2 regions of the Bacillus stercoris genome follow, and region 2 is predicted to be linked to the other one. Evidence: predicted binding sites of a transcription regulator. Region 2 holds the regulator's gene; the other holds the start of a gene.
What was found. The regulator Rex, encoded in region 2, represses fermentation and respiration genes when NADH is low (regulators of the CRP and FNR family bind a similar motif). The targets are predictions, from matches to a motif close to TTGTGAAATATTTCACAA.
Positions count from the first base shown of each region.

Region 1: a site for Rex is predicted at 2,096-2,113, ahead of QA442_RS02680 (YwiC-like family protein). Genes of this name have one in related genera too.

Region 1 is NZ_CP121861.1:512,521-517,871, forward strand. It holds gene narK (nitrate transporter NarK) at 1-460, shown strand, start outside; gene fnr (fumarate/nitrate reduction transcriptional regulator Fnr) at 559-1,275, shown strand; gene QA442_RS02680 (YwiC-like family protein) at 1,307-2,026, opposite strand; gene arfM (Crp/Fnr family transcriptional regulator ArfM) at 2,174-2,650, shown strand; gene QA442_RS02690 (nitrate reductase subunit alpha) at 2,866-5,351, shown strand, end outside.
Region 2 is NZ_CP121861.1:3,725,223-3,730,573, reverse strand. It holds gene QA442_RS19270 (ABC-F family ATP-binding cassette domain-containing protein) at 1-156, opposite strand, end outside; gene moaC (cyclic pyranopterin monophosphate synthase MoaC) at 282-794, shown strand; gene QA442_RS19260 (redox-sensing transcriptional repressor Rex) at 791-1,438, shown strand; gene tatAY (sec-independent protein translocase protein TatAY) at 1,460-1,633, shown strand; gene tatC (twin-arginine translocase subunit TatC) at 1,640-2,404, shown strand; gene QA442_RS19245 (YdiK family protein) at 2,442-2,633, opposite strand; gene QA442_RS19240 (CPBP family intramembrane glutamic endopeptidase) at 2,630-3,364, opposite strand; gene groES (co-chaperone GroES) at 3,604-3,888, shown strand; gene groL (chaperonin GroEL) at 3,933-5,351, shown strand, end outside.

The sequences.
Region 1 (5,351 bases), 1.1 Mb from region 2:
GACGGCTGGCTTTATTGCGGTCTCTACGCTGCTCAGGCCTGCGGGCGGATTCCTGGCTGATAAAATAAGCCCGCTCCGCATCTTGATGCTCGTTTTTGCGGGGCTTACATTATCAGGCATTATCTTATCGTTCTCGCCGACTATCGGCCTTTATACGTTTGGGTCATTAACTGTAGCAGTTTGTTCAGGCATAGGGAACGGGACGGTTTTTAAACTGGTGCCTTTCTATTTTTCGAAGCAAGCGGGAATTGCCAATGGGATTGTGTCTGCAATGGGCGGATTAGGCGGTTTTTTTCCTCCGCTGATATTGGCGAGTGTGTTTCAGGCAACAGGCCAATATGCGATCGGATTTATGGCGCTTTCAGAGGTGGCGTTAGCCAGCTTTGTCCTTGTGATCTGGATGTATTGGCAGGAAAGAATGAAAATGCACACGGAGAGAAACAGTCAGAGCATCAACTAACACTGGAGCATTCACAAGATTGTTAGTTTTTTCTCGATGGGTACAAATCAATTCACGTTACAATAAACACACAACGTGACTTTCTTCGAGGTGAGCTCATGAATTTTCTCTCTGTTCGACCATCTGATAGCGATCTTATATCCAGTGATCTGCATGAATTGCTGGAATCGATCAGCACGAAAAGAAAAATGGAAAAACACACGTATTTGTTTCGAGAAGGAATGGATGCAGAAGAGCTTTATCTGATTCAATCAGGACTCATTGAAATCGGCAAGCTGACATCTGACGGAAAAGACCTGACGCTTAGAATCTGCCAAAAAAACGATATCGTCGGTGAATTAACACTTTTCACTGAAGAACCGAGGTATATGCTCAGTGCAAAAGTGCTAGAGGATGGCGAGGTGCTCGTCATTAATAAAAATAAGCTGGAAAAAGAATTAATCCAAAACGGCGCTTTGACATTTGAGTTCATGAAATGGATGAGCACCCATCTCCGGAAAATTCAGTCCAAAATCAGGGATCTGCTTCTTCACGGCAAAAAGGGTGCGCTCTATTCCACCCTGATCCGCTTATCAAACAGCTACGGAGTGGAGCGAAGCGACGGCATTCTGATTAACATTGTCCTGACAAATCAGGATTTGGCAAAGTTTTGCGCGGCTGCAAGGGAAAGCGTCAACCGCATGCTCGGAGATCTCCGCAAACAAGGGGTTATTTCGATAGACGAATCTGGAAAAATTATTTTGCACAAGCGGGACTATTTGCGATGTGAAATTGAGTGTGAAAATTGTCCGCTGGAGATTTGCAATATTGACTGAAAAAAACAAGGACAGCGGTGTCCTTGTTTTTTTACCTTGTCATAAAGAAGCACATGACGGCAAAAAAGAAGCAGGCATTCACGATTTCCAGAATGCCAATCGTTTTCGCGGGCCAATCCCTGCCATGAAAAAACCATGCCCGCAAGCTGCTTGGGATAAAAGCGAGAAACGCCCATCCTGCTCCGAAAAGAGCGGATAAAAAGGGGAGCAGCAGGTGATATCCCCATGACCAGTATGCAAATGCCCTGTTTTTTCTCTCGCGGATCACCGATTTCACATAAAAGGAACTCCCGATAAAAAATAAAGCAGACTGCAAGAAAATAAACCAAGCCCCGCCGTCAAGGGTTCCCATCCCCAGCCAGCAGCTTGCAAGACCTCCCGAACAAAAGAACAAAACACCCGCAACATCATTCAATAGGGCTCGTTCATTTTTTCGGCGGGCAAAATACATATGGATGAGAAACAGCGGCAGTAAAGAAACGCCTACCCAGATGAGAGGCAGCTTATGAAAGACCGAGATCATCAAAAAGCAGCAGGCGGGAAAACCGTAATAACACATCCACTTTTGATATGGTTTGATTTGTTTCTTTTTTAAGGCAAGTGTAACGGGATAAACGGCTAAGTATAGGAAAAGCCAGCCAAGGAAGAGCGGGATATGCCAGATAACGGGGCCTCCCTTGACTATGCCTAGTAAAAATGGGATCAGCAGCATCGCCCATGCGCCGTGCTGCTTCGGAATCAGCGCTTTCATCGAAACCCTCCTTTTTTCTTTCATTATAAATGCAGTCACCCTCCTGATAAGTGACATTCATCATACAGGCTGTGAAATACATCACTGCTGTACAGGCTCAGTCGAGCTACACTAAAGCTATCCTTAGCACAGGAAGGAGGCTTTCTTATGAATCAGTGTGACTATTTATTATTTCTGAAACAATTTCCCATGTTTAATGAAGTGCCTCTATCTATTGTCGAAACCTTGCTGAAAAACGGCACGTTTATCAGCGGCCCATGTGATCAAACTCCATCCTTTCTTCATTCACAATCTGTTTATATTGTATTAAAAGGCAGTGTCCGTTTTATGGACACCAGGCTCCCTGAAGGGTCGAAAACCGTTGCGCTGTGGGAAAAAGGCGATGTGTTTCCGATTGATGAAAAAGGCGGGCTTTATTTATCGCCTTTTATCTCAGTCAATGCCACTTCAGACATTCTGATTCTCAATATCCCTTATTACGTATTTAAAAAAATGATGTCTTACAATCCGCAGCTGCAAATGAACTTTTTGGCCATGCTTCAGCAAAATGTTTTTTGTTCCTATCAGTTATTTTTGCGGTATTTGCATACATCACAAGACGAAAATGCTGAGCCCGGTTCTTAAATAGAGCCGGGTTTTTTGATCTTTGAATGAAAAGGCGGCTCATGATCAGGCGTCCTGCAAACGCGGCCTTCCTCACATCCTGTGAAAATCCTTCCTTCTCCTTTGTGTGAACATTTTGTGAAAAAAGCAGAGTGTGTGACATAGTTCACAAGGGAACACGCTGTCTCTGTTTATAGTGAACTTAGCACCACCTGACTCGGAAGGAGTGAACTCTCATGAAGAAAAAGAAAATGAGTCCGTTGTTTAGGAGATTGAATTTTTTCTCTCCTATAGAACACCATTCAAATAAACATAGCCAAACCACCCGCGAAGATCGCGATTGGGAGAATGTATACAGAAACAGATGGCAGTACGACAAAGTCGTTCGCTCCACCCACGGCGTTAACTGCACGGGGTCTTGCAGCTGGAATATTTATGTGAAAAACGGAATTGTCACGTGGGAAGGACAAAATTTGAATTACCCATCAACAGGCCCGGATATGCCTGATTTCGAACCGAGAGGCTGTCCGCGGGGGGCCAGTTTTTCATGGTATATCTACAGCCCGCTCCGTGTGAAATATCCATACGTGCGCAGTGTGCTGATCAATTTGTGGCGGGAAGCATTGCAGATGCATCAAAATCCGCTGGATGCCTGGAAATCTATCGTTGAAAACCCTGAAAAAGCGAAGTCCTATAAACAGGCGAGAGGGAAAGGCGGTTTTGTTCGTGCTGAATGGCCGGAGGTGCTGAAGCTGATTTCAGCCTCTCTGCTGTATACAGTGATGAAATACGGGCCCGACCGGAATGTCGGCTTTTCTCCGATTCCGGCCATGTCCATGATCAGCCACGCGTCAGGCTCCCGGTTTATGTCGTTAATCGGCGGCCCTATGCTCAGTTTTTATGACTGGTATGCGGATCTTCCGCCGGCGTCCCCGCAAATTTGGGGTGACCAGACGGACGTTCCAGAAAGCAGTGATTGGTACAATTCAGGCTATATCATCACATGGGGCTCCAACGTGCCGTTAACGAGAACCCCTGACGCGCACTTTTTGGCGGAGGCCCGCTATAAAGGCGCTAAGGTCATTTCGATCAGTCCGGATTTTGCGGAATCCTCAAAGTTCGCGGATGACTGGCTGAGTATCCGCCAAGGGACTGACGGGGCGCTTGCGATGGCCATGGGTCACGTCATTCTTCAGGAATTCTACGTGAACCAAGAAACTGAACGTTTTATTGAGTATGCGAAGCAATACACTGATTTTCCATTTCTCGTCACCTTATCAAAAGAAAATGGCGTATACACAGCGGGCCGGTTTTTGCATGCGAAGGACATCGGGCGGCAGACAAAGCATGATCAGTGGAAGCCCGCAGTCTGGAATGAACAGACAGGCGCATTTGCCATACCGCAGGGGACAATGGGTTCCCGCTGGGACGGGAAGCAGAAATGGAACCTGCATATGATTGATGAAGAAACAGGAGAAGCGATTGAACCCCGTCTTTCTGTGCTCGGAATAGAGGATGAAATCGGCACGGTGCGCATCCCGTATTTTTCAAATGACGGAAACAAAGTGCTCGAGCGGGATCTTCCTATTAAAAAAATGAACCTGAACGGTGAAGAGACGTACGTCACGACCGTGTTTGACTTGATACTGGCTAACTACGGCGTAAATCGGGGCATCGGCGAACAACAAGCTGTCTCCTATGATGATCCAGAGCCGTTTACGCCTGCATGGCAGGAACAAATGACAGGAATCAAAAAAGAAGCTGTCGTTAAGATTGCCAGAGAGTTTGCTCAAAATGCGATCGATACAGACGGCCGGTCCATGATTATCGTAGGAGCCGGCATTAACCACTGGTTCAACTCCGACACGATCTACCGAGCGGTGTTAAATCTTGTTTTGCTTGTAGGCGCCCAAGGCGTAAATGGCGGAGGCTGGGCCCATTACGTCGGGCAGGAAAAGCTCCGACCTGCTGAAGGATGGCAGACGATTGCAACTGCAAAGGACTGGGAGGGCGTTCCCAAGCTGCAAAACGGCACTTCATTTTTCTACTTTGCGACAGATCAGTGGCGTTACGAGGACCAGCCGATCAGTGATTTGGCATCACCGATTGCTGCGTCATCCCGCTACAAGCACCACGCTGATTACAATGTGCTGGCGGCGCGGCTAGGGTGGCTTCCGTCTTACCCGACTTTCAATCAAAATGGCATCGATCTGTATAAAGAAGCTGAAAAAGCAGGGGCAGCAACACCTGAAGACGTAGGTGCGTACGTGGCCTCACAGCTCCAAGAGAAAAAACTGAAATTCGCGATTGAAGATCCTGACAATGAAGTGAATTTCCCAAGGAATCTCTTTGTATGGCGGGCAAATCTGATCTCAAGCTCAGGAAAAGGGCATGAATATTTTCTCAAGCATTTGCTGGGGACGACGAATGGTTTAATGAATGACGACAGCGACAGCATCCGCCCTGAAGAAATCAAATGGCGGGAGCAGGCGCCGGAAGGAAAGCTCGACTTATTAATCAATCTTGATTTTCGAATGGCGGGTACGGCGCTGTATTCTGATATCGTGCTGCCGGCGGCGACATGGTATGAAAAACATGATCTCAGCAGCACGGATATGCATCCGTTCATTCATCCATTTGCTCCGGCGATCTCGGCTCCGTGGGAATCGAAGTCAGACTGGGATATTTTCAAGGCGCTGTCAAAAGCCGTTTCAGATCTGGC
Region 2 (5,351 bases):
CTGGCCTGCGATAATTTTAAGGAGCGTAGATTTTCCGGCGCCATTTCTTCCTACAATGGCGATGCGATCACGATTTCTGACTTCCAGCTTTATATTGTTTAAAATAGTATCAGCACCAAACGATTTGGACAGCTGATTAACTTGTAAGATCATCATATTATTTCACCTCTGTTATAATAAGTTAAGTGTAGCTTATGAACCAGAAGTCAGCAAACAATACATTGGCCATATAAGACATAGAGAAGAAAATAGTGTATGATCTGTTTAAGGAGCGTTTTAATATGAATGGATTTTCTCATTTTAATGAACAGGGCAGAGCCCAGATGGTGGATATCAGCGAAAAATCTTCGACTGTCCGTACTGCGGCGGCTGTTTCAAGCGTACACATGAAGAATGAGGTGTACGAGAAAATACAGAGTCACGATATTGGCAAAGGAGATGTACTGGCTGTCGCACAGGTGGCAGGCATTATGGCCGCAAAGCAAACGTCGAATATCATTCCAATGTGCCATCCGCTTTCATTGAGCGGGGTAGATATATCGTTTGACTGGAAAATAAAAGAAGCAGAAGTTATACTTCATATAAAAGCACAGGTCAAAACGAAAGGGAGTACAGGTGTGGAAATGGAAGCGCTCACTTCTGCATCGGTGTGCGCTCTTACCGTTTACGATATGTGCAAGGCCCTTGATAAGGGAATGGTCATCGGTCCTACTTTCTTGCTTGAGAAGACAGGCGGGAAAAACGGTGACTTTAAAAGAGAACTATCCGAGTATAATTTGGAGGACCAAAAATGAATAAGGATCAATCAAAAATTCCGCAGGCGACGGCGAAACGGCTGCCGCTTTACTATCGCTTTTTAAAGAATCTGCATGCGTCAGGAAAACAGCGTGTATCATCCGCTGAACTCAGTGATGCCGTAAAGGTTGATTCTGCCACGATTCGGAGGGATTTTTCCTATTTTGGAGCTCTTGGCAAAAAAGGATACGGATATAATGTGGATTATTTGCTGTCTTTTTTCCGAAAAACGCTTGATCAGGATGAGATGACTGATGTCATTTTGATTGGTGTCGGGAACTTGGGAACGGCATTTCTTCACTATAATTTCACAAAAAATAATAACACAAAAATTTCTATGGCTTTTGATATAAATGAGAGTAAAATAGGAACTGAGGTAGGCGGCGTGCCCGTCTATAACCTTGATGACCTTGAACAACACGTAAAAGATGAATCAGTTGCCATTCTTACAGTGCCAGCAGTTGCCGCTCAATCCATTACAGACAGATTGGTTGCGTTAGGAATCAAGGGAATCCTTAATTTTACGCCGGCCCGTTTGAATGTGCCGGAACACATTCGAATTCATCATATAGATTTAGCAGTTGAGCTTCAGTCACTGGTTTATTTCTTGAAGCATTATTCAGTTTTAGAGGAAATCGAATAGAGGGAAAGGAGGAGCCCAAATATGCCGATCGGTCCTGGAAGCCTTGCTGTTATCGCAATCGTTGCTCTGATTATCTTCGGTCCCAAAAAGCTGCCTGAATTGGGCAAAGCAGCCGGAGACACACTTCGTGAATTCAAAAACGCTACTAAAGGATTAACAAGTGATGAAGAGGAAAAAAAGAAAGAAGATCAGTAAGTTAGGATGACACGAATGAAAGTGAATCAAATGTCGCTGCTGGAGCATATTGCTGAGCTTCGAAAACGGTTGCTGATTGTAGCGCTGGCGTTTGTCGTTTTCTTTATTGCTGGATTTTTTTTAGCGAAGCCGATTATTGTGTATCTGCAAGAAACAGATGAAGCGAAGCAGCTTACGCTTAACGCGTTTAACCTGACAGACCCGCTTTATGTGTTTATGCAGTTTGCGTTTATCATCGGCATCGTCCTGACCTCGCCGGTTATTCTTTATCAGCTTTGGGCATTTGTGAGCCCGGGCCTCTATGAGAAGGAGCGCAAAGTAACGCTCAGCTACATTCCGATCTCTATTTTGCTGTTTTTAGCGGGCTTATCTTTTTCATATTATATTTTATTTCCTTTTGTTGTTGATTTTATGAAGCGGATCTCTCAGGACTTGAATGTCAATCAGGTGATCGGAATTAATGAATATTTTCATTTTCTTCTGCAGCTGACGATTCCGTTTGGACTGCTGTTCCAAATGCCGGTCATTCTCATGTTTTTGACCAGGCTCGGAATTGTGACACCGATGTTCTTAGCGAAAATCAGAAAGTATGCGTATTTTACGCTGCTGGTGATAGCTGCCCTGATTACACCGCCTGAGCTTCTGTCCCATATGATGGTCACTGTCCCGCTTTTGATTTTATATGAAATCAGTATTCTTATATCGAAGGCCGCTTATCGGAAAGCGCAGAAAAGCAGTGCTGCCGATCAGGACGTGTCTTCCGGGCAATAATAAAAAATCCATTTCTCATACGAGAAATGGATTTTCTTTATTTCTGGTTCTTTTTGATTTTAAATGAAAAGGCGAACATCTTAAAAGAAATGCTGATGTTGTAAGCGGCGAACACCATCAGCAGGATGGAGTAAAATGACCACATGCTGCCTGGCGAGCTTGCGGCAAGATAAGTAAAGATGCACCCTACGGCAAAGTAGATCATTCCCCAAACTACCGGGTTTCTCATAAAAATAATCCTCCAATAATCAGTTGCATTTGTGTACTCTGCTGTTCAAGGTATTTCTGAACAGGCTCAAGCTGCATGATGACAACGAATGTATTCATCATTAAATGGGCGAAAATCGGCACCCATATCCGTTTTGTTCTCGCATATAAAAAGGCAAAGGTAAAGCCCATTGCTGTATATAGAAGAAGATGCTTCAAATCAGCGTGAACAATACCGAAAATAACCGAGCTAATCAGTCCGGCGAAGAAGAAATTCGTTTTTTCGTACAGCGCCCCGAAAATGATTTTTCTGAAGATGATTTCTTCCAATATAGGCCCGATGATTGAAGAAACGATAATCATGAGCGGGACTGCCTGAATGACATCCAGAATCGCTTGTGTATTTTCTGATTCTCTTCCGATGCCAAATACATAGTATTCAATAGAGCCTGCAATTCCTTGAGAGAAAAGGGCAATGAAAAAACCGGCTATCGCCCAAAGGATAGAAAGTCCGATTGAGTCCTTCTGTCCGTTTCGCAGCGTTTCTTTCGGAACGGTTCTCAGAATGAGCAGAACAACAACGAGACAGGCGATAAAGCTGATAACGGACCATAATCCTTGTGCATGCAGCATATTTTCATCTGTAGGCTGTCCTCCGGCATAACCGAATTTAAATAACAAGGGAATCGCGATTAATGCGGAAAACTGCATGATGATATATGTCAAAATGATAAACCAATACTGTTTTCTCAAATGGTATGTACTCCTTTGTTAAGTGGGTTTCGTTCATCTACAGCTATTGTAACATAATCGGTACGGGGGTGAAAAAAGCTAACGGAAAAGGGAGCTGAAAAGAATGATGTAAGCGTGAAAAATTTTTTATCTTATCACTTGAAATTGGAAGGGAGATTCTTTATTATAAGAATTGTGTTAGCACTCTTTAGTGCTGAGTGCTAAAATTACATATTCATACTATTGAGGAGGTTATTACATTGTTAAAGCCATTAGGTGATCGCGTTGTCATTGAACTCGTAGAATCTGAAGAAAAAACTGCCAGCGGAATTGTGTTGCCGGATTCTGCAAAAGAAAAACCGCAAGAAGGCAAAATCGTGGCAGCTGGTTCAGGTCGCGTGTTAGAAAGCGGAGAGCGCGTTGCTTTAGAAGTAAAAGAGGGCGACCGCATTATCTTCTCAAAATACGCAGGTACTGAAGTGAAATACGAAGGTACTGAATACTTAATCTTACGTGAAAGCGACATTTTAGCTGTTATTGGCTAATTCTTAAATAAAAACATTTAAAAATTCAAGGAGGTCTTGTAAACATGGCAAAAGATATTAAGTTTAGTGAAGAAGCCCGCCGCGCAATGCTTCGCGGTGTCGATGCACTTGCTGATGCTGTAAAAGTAACTTTAGGACCAAAAGGACGCAACGTGGTTCTAGAGAAAAAATTCGGTTCTCCATTAATCACAAATGACGGTGTAACAATCGCTAAAGAAATCGAGCTTGAAGACGCGTTTGAAAACATGGGTGCGAAGCTTGTTGCTGAAGTAGCCAGCAAAACAAACGACGTTGCCGGTGACGGTACAACAACTGCGACAGTTCTTGCGCAAGCAATGATCCGTGAAGGCCTTAAAAACGTAACAGCAGGCGCTAATCCTGTAGGCGTTCGTAAAGGGATGGAAAAAGCTGTAGCGGTTGCGATCGAAAACCTAAAAGAAATTTCTAAGCCAATCGAAGGCAAAGAGTCTATCGCTCAGGTTGCTGCGATCTCTGCTGCTGATGAGGAAGTCGGAAGCCTTATCGCTGAAGCAATGGAGCGCGTAGGAAACGACGGCGTTATCACAATCGAAGAGTCTAAAGGCTTCACAACTGAGCTTGAAGTTGTGGAAGGTATGCAATTCGACCGCGGATATGCGTCTCCTTACATGGTAACTGACTCTGATAAGATGGAAGCGGTTCTTGACAATCCTTACATCTTAATCACAGACAAAAAAATCACAAACATTCAAGAAATCCTTCCTGTGCTTGAGCAGGTTGTTCAGCAAGGCAAACCATTGCTTCTGATCGCAGAAGACGTTGAAGGCGAAGCACTTGCAACACTTGTTGTGAACAAACTTCGCGGCACATTCAACGCAGTGGCTGTTAAAGCTCCTGGCTTCGGTGACCGTCGTAAAGCAATGCTTGAAGACATCGCTGTCCTTACTGGCGGAGAAGTCATCACAGAAGATCTTGGCCTTGACCTGAAATCTACTCAAATCACACAATTGGGACGCGCTTCTAAAGTTGTCGTTACAAAAGAAAACACAACAATCGTTGAAGGCGCTGGCGAAACAGACAAAATTTCTGCCCGCGTGACTCAAATCCGCGCTCAAGTGGAAGAAACAACTTCTGAATTCGACAAAGAAAAATTACAAGAGCGTCTTGCTAAACTTGCTGGCGGCGTAGCTGTCATCAAAGTCGGCGCTGCGACAGAAACTGAGCTGAAAGAGCGTAAACTTCGCATTGAAGACGCCCTGAACTCAACTCGCGCGGCTGTTGAAGAAGGCATCGTATCCGGTGGTGGTACAGCGCTTGTAAACGTATATAACAAAGTCGCTGCAGTTGAAGCTGAAGGCGATGCTCAAACAGGTATCAACATCGTGCTTCGCGCGCTTGAAGAGCCAATCCGTCAAATCGCACACAACGCTGGTCTTGAAGGATCTGTCATCGTTGAGCGCCTCAAAAACGAAGAAATCGGCGTA